Regions from separate parts of the Thalassobacillus hwangdonensis genome, predicted to be linked through region 2. Evidence: riboswitches for the same ligand, from Rfam matches in the RefSeq annotation. Region 2 holds a riboswitch; each other region holds the start of a gene.
The links. A riboswitch is a leader RNA that binds a small molecule or an ion and turns the genes downstream of it on or off. The one in region 2 is predicted to bind S-adenosylmethionine.
Positions count from the first base shown of each region.

Region 1 (5,427 bases), 1.1 Mb from region 2:
CATTGAGTCGTTCGGCGTTTCCCATGACGCAGCGGATCCAATGTTCTATACGTTTCATCACGAAGGGAAGAAAGTAGCGCTCGTGACTGATCTCGGCTATGTATCAGAACGGATTAAAAAGACGGTCGAAGGTGCAGATGCCTATATTTTCGAATCGAACCATGATGTCGATATGCTTCGAATGGGACGTTATCCATGGAATGTGAAGCGGCGAATTCTCGGTGATTCCGGTCACGTTTCCAATGAAGATTGCGCGCTTGCGCTTACCGATCTTATTACAGATAAAACAAAGCGTATTTATTTGGCACATTTAAGTCAAGATAATAACATGAAAGATTTGGCTAGGATGTCGGTAGATAACGTGTTGAAGGAAAGAGGCTTTGAGACAGGAAGCAGGATTGAACTCCATGATACGGATCCGAATGCACCGACACCCCTGTATGTAGTGAATTGAGTTTACACTTGTTGTAAACAAGGAAAAGTAATTTAGATAATTACTTACGGAAAGGACTGGTGGTGGAAGATGGGCTATTACGATGACCATTCACCGGCTGAATCCCATCAGAAAAAGAAAAGCTGGGTGATGCCAACCATCGTGGGAATCATTTTAGGGGCCGTGCTGGTGCTGCTTGCACTTCCTGCTTTGATTCAATCGAACATGCTTCCTTATGACATCACGATACCTGATGATGAAAGCGGCTTGGTCGATGAGGATGAAGCACTGACAGGTGCAGAACAGAACATACAAGTCGATGTGAATACACAGGTGACCGAGGTTGTCGAGGAAGTCAGTCCAGCGGTAGTCGGTGTTGTCAATATGCAGTCTCAGTCCAGCTTTTGGCAGCAGGAAGAGCAAGGAGAAGCTGGTACTGGATCCGGTGTCATTTACAAAAAAGATGGGGATACCGCATATGTGGTCACCAACAACCACGTGATCGATGGGGCTGATGAAATTGAAGTTGTCCTTTCCAACGAAGAACGGGTTAAAGCGGAATTGATTGGCGGAGACTTGTTCACCGACCTTGCCGTATTGAAGATGCCGGCTGATAAAGTGGAAAAGGTAATCGATCTCGGTTCATCCGACAAAATTAAGGTTGGGGAACCCGCGATTGCGATTGGAAACCCCCTAGGCCTGCAATTTTCTGGATCGGTTACAAAAGGGGTCATCAGTGGTAAACAGCGAGCAATTCCTCAGGATTTCAACGGAGATGGTCAGCCCGACTGGCAGGCAGATGTCATTCAGACGGATGCGGCTATCAACCCAGGGAACAGTGGTGGTGCCTTGATCAATATCAAAGGACAGCTGATTGGAATCAACTCGATGAAAATCGCTAGATCAGCGGTTGAAGGAATTGGATTTGCCATCCCGATCGACGAAGCGAAACCGATCATTAATGAGCTGGAGACACAAGGGAAAGTGACTCGTCCATTCCTCGGTGTGGAGGCTTATTCACTGACAGATGTACCTAGCCGTGAATGGGAGGAAACGCTCAAGCTACCTGAAGAAGTCCAAGGTGGGGTCTATATCCGCTCCATTGAACCATTATCCCCAGCAGCTAAAGCAGGGTTGAAAGAGCTCGATGTCATCACGGAATTGGATGGAGAACCGATCCAGAACATCATCGAACTGAGAAAACATTTATATGCAGAAACGAAAGTCGGCGACGAAATGACCGTAACATTCTACCGGAACGGTGAACAGCAGCAAGTAACCGTCACGTTAGCCGCCCAAGATGATTTTTAAGTAAGTAACCTTTCCTGAAGTGGAGATGATCCACATGTCAGGAAAGGTTTTTTTGTGTAAAATAATATCCACAGGTTGTTAGTAAGTTGAGGATAAGCCAAATAGATATAGTAGCGAACATAAATTCCTATACCAAATAGAGAAACTACCTGTTGATATGTGGATAATTTTTGTGGATAAACTGTTTGCAGTGTGGAATAACATGTGAATAATGAGTCATCAACAGGTAATGTGCGTAATTTTGTGGATAAAAAATGAAAGCGTCAAGCAAAGGCAGTAAAGACAGGGAATAGCGAAAATGCACGAAAATATTTTGAAAATTTTTATTGACACCGTTTATTCAGGTGTATTAGTATTAGCATCAACATTAAAAAACGAATAGCAATCAATCTTCTTATCCAGAGAGGTGGAGGGACTGGCCCTTTGATACCTCGGCAGCGGATTTCATGGTGTACCATGAAAAACTGTGCCAATTCCAGCGAGTGCGTATGCACTTGAAAGATGAGAAGAGACGGTACATAGATCATTATGGACCCCTCTTCTTGTTTTTCAGGAAGAGGGGTTCTTTTCGTTTATTTGAAAGGAGTGTACAGCATGATCCACTTTGAGGATGTCAGTAAGGTGTACGAGAACGATGGCAAGGAATTGAGGGCTGTCGATCACGTAGATCTGAGAATCGAAAAAGGGGAAATCTTCGGTGTCATAGGTTTCAGTGGTGCTGGTAAAAGCACCTTGATCCGGCTCGTCAATCTGATTGAGGCACCAAGTGATGGGAAAGTGCTCGTTGATGGGCGTAATTTAGCTGCCTTACCTAAACCAGAACTTAGGAAGGTGCGGAGAAAGATCGGGATGATTTTTCAGCATTTCAACTTATTGGAGTCGAAGACCGTCTATCAGAACGTTGCGTTCCCATTGTCACTTGCGAAGGTTCCTAAAAAGGAGATTGAAGCGCGGGTTACGGAAATTCTTGAGTTTGTCGGATTGGAGGATAAAGCGAAACAGTATCCTGACCAGTTGTCTGGAGGACAAAAGCAGCGGGTTGGTATCGCAAGGGCATTGACCACTTCTCCTGAAATTCTGCTTTGCGATGAAGCAACTTCTGCACTGGATCCGCAGACGACGAAGTCCATCCTGGATTTATTGAAAAGAGTCAGGGATCAGTACAACATAACCATTTTGATGATTACGCATGAAATGCAGGTGATCAAAGAGGTGTGTGACAAGGTTGCGGTGATGGAAAATGGGAAAGTAATCGAGCAGGGAACAATTTTCGATGTCTTTTCCAATCCTGAACATCCGACTACGAAAAACTTCGTTCGCACTGTCATGCAGGATGACATTCCAGCCTCGATCCTTAAGCAGGTGGAAGGTAGAGCAGGAGGACGCCACGTTTACCGGGTAACTTTTCTCAGGGAAACAGCGGGGGAACCGATTCTGTCGAAAACAGCCAAGAATTTCGATGTCGATGTGAATGTGCTTTATGGACAGATTACGGAACTGCAGGGGGTCCCATTCGGCAATCTGATTGTCGAACTTCAAGGAGAAGATGCTGAAATTCTGAGGGCCATCCATTTTATCCAATCCTCGGTGGCAGTGAAGGAGGTAGTTGCAGATGCAGGTTGATTTGAGAGAGTTTTGGCCGAAAATCCTTGAAGCTACCAATGAAACTTTGGCAATGGTAGGCTTCTCATTATTATTCGCAACATTGATCGGACTTCCACTTGGGATTGCGCTCGTCGTGACAAGGCCGAACGGACTGCTACATAACCGTCCGCTTTTCAATGTACTGAACGCTATCGTCAACTTTTTCCGTTCGATTCCATTCATCATTCTGCTGGTGGCAATTCTGCCGATTACGCGGTTGATTGTCGGAACAACGATTGGTACATCAGCGGCAGTCGTTCCGCTCGTATTCTTTGCAGGCCCATACATTGCAAGGCTCGTGGAAAGCAGCCTGCTTGAAGTGAAGCCAGGTGTCGTGGAGGCAGCGGAAGCGATGGGAGCGACTCCATGGCAGATCGTATTTAGGGTGCTTGTGCCAGAAGCGTTAAGTTCACTCATTTTGAACTTGACGATCGCAACGATCGGACTCGTCGGAGCATCGGCGATGGCAGGGTTCGTTGGTGGAGGCGGTCTTGGGGACTTAGCAATCGCATACGGCTATCAGCGATTTGAAACTGAAGTGATGATCATTACGGTGCTGTTGCTGGTCGTAATGGTGCAAGGACTGCAATCCGCAGGAAATCATTTATCCAAAGGCATCAGAAGAAGATAGAGGAGGAAATTACAGATGAAAAAATTAATCGCATTCATTTTGTTAGTTGTCAGTGTTGTATTAGGGGCATGCAGTGATGGTTCTGCATCAGGAAAAGATGACGTCATCAAACTCGGACTGAATGGTTCAGGGGTACCGATTTGGGAGGAAGTCAAGAAAAAGGCGGCAGATGAAGGAATTGAAATCGAACTTGTCGAGTTCTCTGATTATGTACGGCCGAACCAAGCTTTGGCTGATGGAGACATTGACTTAAATGCATTCCAGACCGTTTCTTATTTCGATGCATTCATTAAGGAGCACGACCTTGATCTTGCTCCGATTGGTACGACAGTCATCGCACCGATGGGGATCTACTCTGAAAAATATGAAGATGTGAAGGATATTCCAGAAGGCAGTAAAGTAGCATTGCCAAAGGAAGCGACGAACATGGGAAGGGCATTGCTTTTGCTTGAGCAGGCTGGTCTGATCGGACTGCCGGATGACTTCGATGGTAACGGAGCGATTGAAAAAGTTGAAGAAAACCCGAAAAACCTGCAACTGGAGCCGATTGTTGCCGCACAAACACCACGTGTCCTACCAGATGTAGCGATTTCCATCATTAACAATGGGGTGGCGGTAGAAGCAGGATTCACACCGGTCGAAGATGCGATTTTCATCGAGGATGACACGGCGAAGCCTTATATCAATATCATCGCATCCCGTGCGGATGAAACGGATAAAGAAGCATACCAGACAATCGTCGATATCTATCAGTCGGAAGAAATCGAGCAGGCGATTATTGAGAAGTATAACAATTCCTTGATTCCTACGTTTGTACCTTTGGAAGAAATCGGCTGGTAATGATCAGGGGGCGTTATCATTGTAAGTGTTAGTGTGGTCGGGAAATAACTCGCTTTCCTGCGGGGATCTGGCAAGCTTCCTCGGGCTTTTCGCCCTGCGGGATCTCGCCTAGACCCTTCTCCCGTGGGAGTCTCGTCATTTCCCATCCACACTGCAAATGCATCAATAACACCCCTGTAAATTAAGTTACATGAAGTTTGCTAGTACTAAGTAAGTCATTTCAAGGGGGATGAGTGATGACAGTTATATCGAAGAAGAGTTTGGAAGCTCGGGTTTTGGAGCAGATTGAGGAACAGAAGCAGAAGTATATCCGAACGAGTCACCGCATCCATGATCATCCTGAAATCGGAAATGAGGAAGTGTTTGCATCAGACCTGCTTTGCTCGATTTTGGAGGAGGCGGGGTTTGATGTAAATCGCAATATCCCGGAGCACGAGACCGCCTTTTTGGCTAGGAAAACTTCCGGTAAACCCGGTCCTAAAGTGGGTTACTTAGCTGAGTACGACGCGCTACCTGGGCTCGGGCATGCATGCGGTCATAATATCATCGGAACGACGAGTGTCGCAGC
Region 1 is NZ_JBHTKL010000005.1:105,181-110,607, forward strand. It holds gene ACFQ2J_RS09705 (MBL fold metallo-hydrolase) at 1-454, shown strand, start outside; gene ACFQ2J_RS09710 (S1C family serine protease) at 524-1,744, shown strand; SAM riboswitch class I at 2,136-2,252, shown strand; gene ACFQ2J_RS09715 (methionine ABC transporter ATP-binding protein) at 2,339-3,367, shown strand; gene ACFQ2J_RS09720 (methionine ABC transporter permease) at 3,357-4,019, shown strand; gene ACFQ2J_RS09725 (MetQ/NlpA family ABC transporter substrate-binding protein) at 4,035-4,859, shown strand; gene ACFQ2J_RS09730 (M20 family metallopeptidase) at 5,096-5,427, shown strand, end outside.
Region 1: linked by a shared signal. The riboswitch ahead of ACFQ2J_RS09715 (methionine ABC transporter ATP-binding protein) and the one ahead of metK (methionine adenosyltransferase) in region 2 are both predicted to bind S-adenosylmethionine.

Region 2 (5,427 bases):
GATTGGAGGCAGGACACCGAATGCATCAGCAGTCAAGAAGATGATCGTATTCGGGTGACCAGCTACACTAGGAATTACGATATTATCAATATTATCGATCGGATAAGCGGCACGTGTATTTTCAGTCAAAGACGTATCATCATAATCAGGCAGTCGCGTATCTTCATCGAGAACGACGTTTTCCAATACAGATCCGAAACGGATCGCATCAAAAATCTGTGGTTCTTTTTCCTGAGACAGGTTGATGGTTTTTGCATAGCATCCGCCTTCGATATTGAAGACACCGTTATTGGACCATGCATGTTCGTCATCTCCGATCAAACGACGGTATGGATCTGCGGAAAGGGTTGTCTTTCCAGTGCCGGATAGACCGAAGAACAAGGCGACATCTCCTTCATTTCCAACGTTTGAAGAACAGTGCATGGACAAGACGTTCTTCTGAGGAAGGATGTAGTTCATCACAGAGAAAATCGATTTTTTGATCTCGCCGGCATACTCCGTACCACCGATCAGGACGATTCGATGCTTTAAAGATACGATGATGAATGCTTCCGAACGGGTACCATCCACTTCAGGATCTGCCTTGAAGTTCGGTGCTGAAACGACCGTGAACTCCGACTGGTGTTCATTCAGCTCTTCTTCAGTAGGACGGATGAACATCTGACGGGCAAACAGGTTATGCCAGGCAAACTCGTTCACGACCTTGATCGGAAGTCGGTAGTTGGCATCCGCTCCTGCGAAACCATTGAATACGAAAACTTCCTCTTTTTCTTTTAAGTAGTCGACCACTTTATGGTAAAGTTTTAAGAAGACATCTTCATCTATGGATCGGTTGACGGTTCCCCAGTCTACTTTATCTTTGGATACTTCATCTTCGACGATGAATTTATCCTGAGGAGAACGTCCAGTGTATGTCCCGGTAGTTGCGCGCACAGCACCTGTGGCTGTGAGAACGCCTTCATTTCTTTCTAAAACGCTTTCAATTAATTGAGGAACGGATAAGTTCGTTTTTATATTTTTCTGTAGTAATAGCTCGGATAATTGAGACAATTGATTGATCGTACTCATTGCGATAACCCGCCTTTGCATTCATATTTTAAACTTGCGAATTCATGTACTGTTAAAATCTGATTATTAGTATAACACATTCAACTCAATAATCCATACTAATATCAGATTTTGAAATATTTTTTTTACAACTACCCGTTTCTATTATAATGAAACAAAGCAGAGGTGAAAACATGCAGAAATCACATGTACTTTATGATGGTCATTGTTATTTATGCCAGCAGTCGAAGCGGATCTTTCAGAAGCTGGATTGGATCGGGAAATTCGACTGGGTCTCCCTTCAGCATTATGAAAGACAATTTCCAATAAGTGAAGAAAAAAGCGCTGCAATCAAGCGGGAACTGCATGTGATCTTACCTTCTGGAAAAGAGTTGTCAGGTTATGGTGCGGTAGCTTATATGCTGACCAGATGCCCACTAACATTTCCGCTGGGTCTGATCGCTTCCATCCCTGGTGCAGGCTTGATCGGTAAACCGCTCTATCGCTTTATTGCGAAGAACCGTTATCGGATGTTCAAAGACAAATGCGAAAATGGTGCATGCAATATTCACGACAGATGAGGTTTCGTTGACATCAGACGACAATTTGGGTACGATAAACAGCGAACGGATACTCTCTTATCCAGAGTTGGTGGAGGGACAACAGGCCCGAAGAAACCCAGCAACCATCACGTGAGGTGAAACGGTGCTAACCCTGTAGCAAGGATAACTCCTTGAACGATAAGAGCGAAAGGAAACGGACCCCTTTCCTCAATGAAGGAAAGGATTTTTCTTTTTATTAAAGGAAATGACTGAATGTGTGCCCTTGTGCACCTGATATCCTATAAAACTCTACTGCTTATGTATATGTCAAATGCCCTGTAGCGTGTTTGCGTTGGCGACATATACTCAAAAACAGCAGGAGAAGGTTAGTTTTTCGTGAAGCTTACTTGGAGAAGAGTTCCGTCTATTATATTTGTCAACTCATAAAGGAGGAGTTTGTTAAATGTCTGCAAATCGCCGACTATTTACATCAGAATCAGTTACGGAGGGTCATCCGGATAAGATCTGTGACCAGATCTCTGATGCTATTTTAGACGAAATCTTGAAAAATGACCCGAATGCACGGGTAGCTTGTGAAACGACGGTTACCACTGGTCTTGTGCTTGTAGCGGGAGAAATAAGCACGAATACGTATGTTGATATTCCGAGCATTGTCCGTCAGACAATCCGCGATATCGGATACACTCGTGCGAAATACGGCTTCGACGCAGATACATGTGCCGTATTGACTGCAATTGATGAACAATCGCCGGATATCGCCGGTGGAGTGGATAAAGCACTCGAAGCACGTGAAGGTACGATGACCGATGATGAAATCGAAGCTATCGGCGCCGGGGACCAGGGTTTGATGTTCGGATTCGCCAACAATGAAACTGATGAATTGATGCCGTTGCCGGTATCCCTTGCACATAAGCTATCCAAGCGTCTATCTGATGTGCGTAAAGACGGAACTTTGGAATACTTACGTCCGGATGGAAAAACACAGGTAACGATCGAGTACGATGAAAATGATCAGCCATTGCGTGTGGATACGATTGTCATTTCTACGCAGCATGCAGAAGAAATCACACTCGACCAGATTAAAAAAGATTTGAAATCCCATGTCATTGATGCAGTCGTTCCTGAAACGTTAATTGATGACAAAACGAAGTACTTCCTGAATCCTACCGGCCGCTTTGTCATTGGTGGACCACAAGGTGATGCAGGTTTGACAGGACGAAAGATCATCGTTGATACGTATGGCGGAATTGCTCGTCATGGTGGAGGTGCATTCAGCGGGAAGGATGCGACGAAGGTCGATCGCTCCGCAGCTTATGCAGCTCGTTATGTAGCGAAAAACATCGTAGCAGCAGGTCTTGCGGACAGCTGTGAAGTGCAGCTTGCCTACGCAATCGGAGTAGCACAGCCTGTTTCCATTGCTGTTAACACGTTTGGTACCGGCAAAGTAAGCGAAGAGAAGCTTGTTGCTGAGATCCGCGAACTTTTCGACCTGCGCCCAGCAGGCATCATCAAAATGCTTGATCTTCGTCGTCCGATTTACCGTGACACAGCCGCTTACGGTCACTTCGGTCGTACAGACATCGAATTCCCATGGGAAAAGACCGATAAAGCAGAACACCTGAAAAAATTACTAGGCTAAACCAAAAGCATGACCCGACAATTCATTCGAATTTGATCGGGTCTTTCTTTTTATTTATAGAGGTCAAATATAAATACATATAGGAAGGGTCTCATTAGGGAACAAGGACTTCAGTGAACAATTGGTGGGATGGAAGGGGAACGAGGAGACTCCCCCGGGAATGGATTGGCTGGCAAGACCCCACAGAGCGACAGCTCGAGGAGGCTTGCCGTCATCCCCGCAGGAAAGCGAATCGTTCCCCTTCCATCCCGGCTCTGTATTAACACCTGAGGTTATTGCTGGACAAAGTACGAGGAAGTGCCGGGGAAAGTGAGTAATTATCTGAACCTCCATACTCTGATAACCAAATCCAACTGGATTTATTCTTGAGATTTTCGTTTTGGACATGCGTTTTATGGGAAAGCTGAAACTGGATAGTTACGGATGTTCTTCCTATATTTTTATGTGCGTTTTTGTGATATACTGCTAAAGTTAAAATGATTCACTGAAGAAAGAGGGGCCTTTAACTATGTGTGGTTTTATCGGTTTGATACGTAACAAGCCAGGTCTTCCAAGTGAAGAGGAAAAAAGCTTATTCAAACAACAGAATGATTTGATTACCCATCGCGGACCTGACGATGAGGGATTTTTCCATAACGATTACATTTCTTTCGGATTCCGCCGCTTAAGTATCATTGATATCGAGAGTGGTCATCAGCCATTAAGCTATGATGATGAACGTTACTGGATGATTTTCAATGGAGAAATATACAACTATGTAGAGCTGCGTGAGCAACTGATCGATTCAGGAGCTACCTTTGCGACTGAATCTGATACGGAAGTCATCGCGGCACTATTCCATAAGAAGCGCGAACATGCATTCAAGGAATTGCGCGGAATGTTTGCGATTCTGATCTGGGATAAACAAGAAGAAACACTGTATGGCGCGAGAGACCAATTCGGAATCAAGCCTTTGTTCTATTCTGAGGCAGAAGCAGGTACATACTTTGCGTCTGAAAAGAAGAGTCTTACAATGACAGATGAAGAGAGCGAAGAGGTAGACACGGATGCGCTGCACCATTACCTCAGCTTCCAATACGTACCTGAACCTTATACAATGACAAAAAACATCAACAAAGTGGAGCCGGGGCATTACTTCGTCAAAAAGCCTGGAGAAGCGGTTCGTTTCGAACGATACTGGCATGCTACGTTCCAGCCGAAACTGATGGAAAAGAATGACTGGATTACGAAAATCCAGGATGTCATGTACGATTCGGTAAGCAAGCATATGCGTAGTGATGTACCTGTAGGTTCATTTCTTTCCGGTGGCATCGATTCCTCCATCATTGTAGCGATGGCTAGGGAATTCAATCCGAATATCAAGACATTCTCCGTAGGTTTTGAGCGGGAAGGCTTTTCAGAAGTGGATGTGGCTAAAGAAACTGCCGCAAAGTTGAATGTCGAGAACCATTCCTATATGATTACGCCTGAAGAATACGTTCAGAAGCTGCCTAAAATCATGTATCATATGGATGATCCATTGGCAGATCCAGCATGTGTGCCGCTTTATTTTGTTGCGCGTGAAGCGCGTAAACACGTTACAGTTGTTTTATCAGGAGAAGGATCGGACGAATTGTTCGGCGGTTACAACATTTATCGTGAACCGGAATCGTTGAAGATGTTCCAGTCCATTCCTGAACCAGCAAAGCAGCTGCTGGCGAAAGTGGCAGAAGTTCTGCCTGAAGGAGTGAAAGGGAAGAGCTTTCTTGAACGTGGTACGACACCGCTTGAAGAACGGTACATCGGAAACGCGAAAATGTTCGAAGAAGCTGAAAAACGCAAGCTGATCAAGGATTATCGTGAATTATCCTATCAGCAGGTTACGAAACCATTGTATAAACGTGCGGAGCATTACGATCTCGTCAATCAAATGCAGTATGTCGACATCCACACTTGGCTGCGTGGAGATATCCTGTTGAAAGCAGACAAAATGACGATGGCAAACGCTCTTGAACTTCGTGTACCTTTCCTTGATAAAGAGGTATTCCAGGTGGCGCGTGAAATCCCTGTCGATATGAAAATTGCTGACGGAACAACGAAAAGCATCCTCCGTCAGGCATCGAGAGGCATCGTACCTGATCACGTGCTTGATCGTAAGAAACTCGGCTTCCCAGTACCAATCCGTCACTGGCTGAAGAA
Region 2 is NZ_JBHTKL010000005.1:1,165,600-1,171,026, forward strand. It holds gene pckA (phosphoenolpyruvate carboxykinase (ATP)) at 1-1,068, opposite strand, end outside; gene ACFQ2J_RS15315 (thiol-disulfide oxidoreductase DCC family protein) at 1,242-1,628, shown strand; SAM riboswitch class I at 1,683-1,794, shown strand; gene metK (methionine adenosyltransferase) at 2,053-3,249, shown strand; gene asnB (asparagine synthase (glutamine-hydrolyzing)) at 3,758-5,427, shown strand, end outside.

Region 3 (5,427 bases), on a different contig from region 2:
CGTTGTTTCGATGACGAACCCCAATTCCTGTTTCGTCATCGGTATTTTCTTAAGCATTGCTTTCATCACCGGGCCGATTGTCACAATCCGGAAGCTGGGAGCGGCGAACGTTCCAATTGAGGAAACCCATGTAAGCGTGAAAGCACCGCGTTTATCTGTGATTTTTTCAGTGGCAAGCTGGACGAATCCTTTGATGCCACCTGCCATCTTAATCAATCCTATCAAAGCAGAAAAACCGTACAGGAACAGGATGATTTTCAGGTTATTTTTATCCGTCAGCCCTTCAATGATGAAACTCAGTGTTGTCGTCATGCCGCCGAGCCAGTCCGGCTCAGTCAAATATCCTGCGACAATGACACCGAACAATAGGCTTGGGATGACTTGTTTCGTCCAAATGGCCGCAGCTACCACGACTAAGAACGGAATGATTGCAATCCAGCTCATTCTCGTACCCCTTTTCACATTTACTTCCTTATAGGTTGCGGGATACGAAGCTGAATTATTCCATTAAAAAATACCCGGCTGCTTTGAGTAGCAAAGTGCCGAGTATTTCATCCATAATGGTGACTGTCTGACATCATCTCACACCTGACCTCTTCCGTTTTTTGTTCGTCAACTTCTTTAATTTTCGTAAGTCTTCTCCCAATAAATCTACCGGAATGTTTTCCGTGAATCGTTCACGGTGGAATTTCTCCGCGAAGGTCTGGTCCTTTTCGAGAAAATTGGACTCATGCTCAAGCTGCTTGTCATCCGCCATCCGTCCACCCCCTCCACATAGAACTCGATTCTCTGAATTTTATGTGAAAGAAGTGGCGGCTATGCTTGCCACGGAATAAAATTTTCAGGGCTTAAATCAGCATGTTGCTCATAATATAAAAGGAGACCTTTTTAAGGTCCCCTGTCATTGATCATTCGGAATGTCGCAACTGTCGTCCGTGCATACGCCGGTTGCTTCATTATCGGATGACACCGTTTCAAACACGGGCTGTTGCTGTTCTTCGTCCCATGCTTTGCTCAGTGCATTTTTGAAGACATCGACCGGTTGTGCGCCAGAAACCGCGTACTTCCGGTTGATGACAAAGAATGGAACACCTTGTACGCCGATGGTGCGGGCTTCAGCTTCGTCTTTACGGACAGAATCGGTATAACGTTCGCTAGCTAACACCTCTCTGACTTCTGCTTCGTCCAGACCTGCATCCAGAGCCAGCTCCGTAAGTGTGTCATGGTCTCCCATGTTCTTGGCTTCTGTGAAGTAGGCGTGGAAGAAGCGCTCGTGTACTTCTTTTTCAACACCTTTGTCTTTAGCAAGGTGAGTGAGACGGTGGGCATCGAGTGTGTTGGTTGGGATGACATCATCAAATCGGAAATCGAGTCCTACACCTTTTGCCTGCTCCACCATGTTGTCACACATCTGCTTCGCTTGTTCAATGCTTGTGCCATACTTGCTCGCTAATCGTTCATACATGACAGATTCGGTGTTCTTTTCTGCACCAGGATCCAGTTCGAAGCTTTTGAATTCGATTTCGACTTGATTCTTTCCTTCGAAATCAGCTAAAGCTGCTTCTAGACGACGCTTACCTATATAACAAAATGGACATACAATATCGGACCAGATTTCAATTTTCATATGGGACACCTCTTTTGATTTTTTACATAAACTTGCTGTCAGTTTAACACGGAAGAGGGGGTGGGGCTTAACGATACGCTTGATGTGCCTATTTATCTCAAATTCTAAGCTTTGGGCTTTACAGGACTGTTGAAGGCATGTATAATTCCAATTAAATATTAAAAATACAACATAAACTTCTTATCCAGAGAGGCGGAGGGACTGGCCCTTTGATGCCCGGCAACCATCGGATCGATCGCGATCTGAACGGTGCCAATTCCTGCAGGAACCTAGTGATTCCTGAGAGATGAGAGGATCGTAAGCATACATTTACGACCCCCTTTCTTATGGATAAGAAAGGGGGTTCTTTCGTATAGAAAGAGCGCCACGATCTCTCGGAAAGAAGTGGAGTTTGTAGCGAAAGGAAGATGTAAGATGGCAACAGCGATTTTTGCAGCAGGGTGCTTCTGGGGAGTGGAAGCATGGTTTGAACGAATTGATGGCGTAGTGGAAACGAAGGTTGGATACACAGGTGGGAAGGTGGACCGACCTTATTATGAACTCGTAAAAACAGGGAAGACCGGTCATGCTGAGTCAATCAAAATCGACTATGATGCTTCCGTGATTTCTTATCAACAGCTGGTGGATGCGTTCTTCGAGTGTCATGACCCGACCTCGAAGAATCGCCAGGGCGAAGATGTAGGATCACAATATCGATCCGTCATTTTCTATCTGGATGAGAGTCAGCGTTATATTGCAGAGGAAAAAATCAAGCAATGGAATGAAAAAGGTGTATTCAAAAAATCGATCGTTACAGAGGTGGCGCAGGCAGGAACCTTTTACGATGCGGAGGAATACCACCAAAAATACTTGCAGAAGAACGGATCTGCTGCTTGTGGAATCGTGTGATGGCTACCCATCACACGATTTTTTTGAATATAGATAAAGCCCATCTGATTTTTTCGATTCAGGCCAACCACGAAAGGCGAAGGTATTCGATAGAATCCAGCCTTCATAGGTTCGTAAATTCTCCTGCAGTTGAATCATTCCACCAGTATAGAGGTAACAATATAAGAAGTCATACGTATCTAATGATTCGGTGAGGAAGTTTTTCCTTAAAATGACCAGGTTGTCCTGTGGCTGTAGCAGCAGTCGTAACTTCATATAAAGGTATGGAACCGGAGACGTTTCATAGGCTGTGATCCTAGTGTCAGGGAAAGCTTTTGCAAAAGCGAATGCTACTGTTCCCCAGCCAGCCCCGAGTTCAGCGATGCTCGCTGGCTTCACCTCTTTTGTATAAGCCAACACCTTTTTGATGGTCCGGCGTGATGTCGGTGTGGGACCGATCCCATTTTTCCAGGTGTATAGTAAAAGAGAAACAAGTGTCAATGTCGTGAATAGCAGGACGAAAAGGGGTAAAATGATATCAAGGATTGCAATCACCTCTAAAGGAAAGGATGGATCCTCCATGCAGATGGTCCACACAATGGAAGAATTGGAACATACTATCCATCATCATACGATGGCGCTCGTCTACATATCAAGACCGAACTGTTCTGTATGTCATGCATTGCTGCCCCAGGTGGAATTGCTGCTTGAAAGCTATCCTGAAGTGAAAGCTGTGCATGCCGACGCGGATGAAATTCCGGAAGTCGCGGGTGCTTTTTCGATTTTTACCGTCCCGGTCATCATGGTCTTTCTTGAGGGTAAGGAAATGTTCAGGGAAGCACGGTTTGTGCCGATGGAATCATTGGAGCGACAATTAAGCAAAATTTATAATGCGATACTATAAGTGTCTTTTGGCAGGGGGTCATTCGACCTAATTCTTTTAGGTGGATACTCCCCTTTTCGTGTCGAATTGCAGACTTTTTTGACGATTGCTATATAATTGGTAGCAAAGTGAAGGAAAGGGGAATATTCGTGGGAGAACTGAACGTAATAAAAAACGATACACAGCTTGCATTAGCAAAGAACAATTCTACGAGTATCCGTCTGCTTGAAGAAGGTGACGGAACGGAAATCATGAAACAGACGATCAATAAGGACAAGATGTTCTACGTCTATCCAAATGATGACCCGAATACCCTTGAATTCTTTTATATCTTATCAGGTGAAATTGAGTGGGATGAGGACGGAAAGCGGGTAAAGCTTGGACCGAATGATTCCTATTCTACCAGAGGATTGAAAAAGCCCGTACTGTTTGAAACGATTACGGACGTCACCTATTTGTGGTTCACGACTGCACCGATTTTCCATCAGATCAGTAAGAGCATGGCGGACTTATGGGAGTTCATCCAGATGGTCGACAGCGAGCAGAAGTTTGCGTATGACCACAGTGAACGGGTGGCGAAATATAGTATTAAAATTGCGAAAAAGCTGGAGTTTGGTCCAAAGCGACTGCAGGACATGTTCCATGCAGCGTTTTTACACGATATCGGAAAGCTGAACGTCTCAGATCATATTTTGAATAAGCCAGGCAAGTTGACGGAGCGTCAGTTCAATCAGGTTAAACGGCATCCGGTAGATGGTGCGAATATGATGGTAGGCTCAGCATATGAATCGATTTCTGATATCATCCTGGAACATCATGAACGGCTGGACGGTTCCGGGTATCCACGTGGGATGGAGGGAGATCATATCTCGCTTGAGGCGAAAATCATCGCTGTGTGTGACAGTTATGATGCGATGACCGAAAATAGAGTATACCGGACACCAATTACACCTGGGGATGCAATAGATGAAATAAAGCGTCTGTCCGGAAAGCTATATGATCCACTAGTCGTCGATTTTTTTGAACAAATATTGAAGGAAGACAAAATACTTTCAGAGTGAGCAGGGGCGTGGGCCTCTGCTTCTTTTTATTGTCTGAAATGGGGGACTGAATCCGCGCTTTCTTTCCTGAACCATGATACCAGTCCATCATCGTAGAGGCGACACCTCTTTTATCCGATTGCATAGGTTACTAAAAACATAAGGTGTGTGAACCGGATGAATGAAGAAGTGACCAAGGTTAGTCTTCCTGAGGATGCGGGCCCGCATGCGGATGCAAATGTGGAGTGGTGGTATTTTTATACGTTTTTACATTCAGATCGACGAAATCGCTATGCACTGATGGGTTCTTTTTTCAGGGTGGGAGAACTCGAGCCTTCCTGGACGAAAGGGCATTACCTTATTTATACGCTGATTGATTTAGAAACTAACAAAGCGACGCACGGGTCATGGATGGATAAAGGGCTAAAACGGAACATGCTTGCTTTTTATTTACCGGTGTACATGATGCTCAACCCAAAGGAAACGGATATGTGGCGCCTGTATGGAACGATGTTGAAAGGTGATTTGCCTAAACCTCATTCGTTTATGAAGAAAAGTACAGTCTATTCTGATCCAGTAAAATTGGAATACGAAAAGCACAATCTGGTTTTTCTTGGAGAGGAACAGGACAACTTTGAGTTGGTGCTTCAAGACAAAGCGATGAACATTGAACTGCAGTTTGTGCCGACCAAGCCGATCACACTGGTCGGTGGTGATGGAAAGCCTGATGATTTATATTACTATTCGTTCACAAGGAACCGCGTACAAGGAAAAGTGAACATGGGGAAAGGGACGGAATTTGTCCGAGGGGAAGGATGGTTCGATCATCAATGGGGAAAGGATTACAGTCTCGCAAAAGGAAGGGGCTGGAATTGGTTCGGTATTCAATTGGATGATGGGCGTGAACTGTTGTTGAATGAATTCCGTAGCCAGGATGGAAAAACATCTGCTCCGATGGCAAATCTGATTCGCTTTGACGGAAAGACAGTGCTTTCCAACAATGTAGAATT
Region 3 is NZ_JBHTKL010000006.1:202,927-208,353, reverse strand. It holds gene ACFQ2J_RS16570 (Na+/H+ antiporter NhaC family protein) at 1-444, opposite strand, end outside; gene ACFQ2J_RS16565 (hypothetical protein) at 578-757, opposite strand; gene ACFQ2J_RS16560 (DsbA family oxidoreductase) at 902-1,627, opposite strand; SAM riboswitch class I at 1,805-1,920, shown strand; gene msrA (peptide-methionine (S)-S-oxide reductase MsrA) at 2,042-2,515, shown strand; gene ACFQ2J_RS16550 (hypothetical protein) at 2,519-3,076, opposite strand; gene ACFQ2J_RS16545 (thioredoxin family protein) at 3,075-3,398, shown strand; gene ACFQ2J_RS16540 (HD domain-containing phosphohydrolase) at 3,527-4,438, shown strand; gene ACFQ2J_RS16535 (lipocalin family protein) at 4,595-5,427, shown strand, end outside.
Region 3: linked by a shared signal. The riboswitch ahead of msrA (peptide-methionine (S)-S-oxide reductase MsrA) and the one ahead of metK (methionine adenosyltransferase) in region 2 are both predicted to bind S-adenosylmethionine.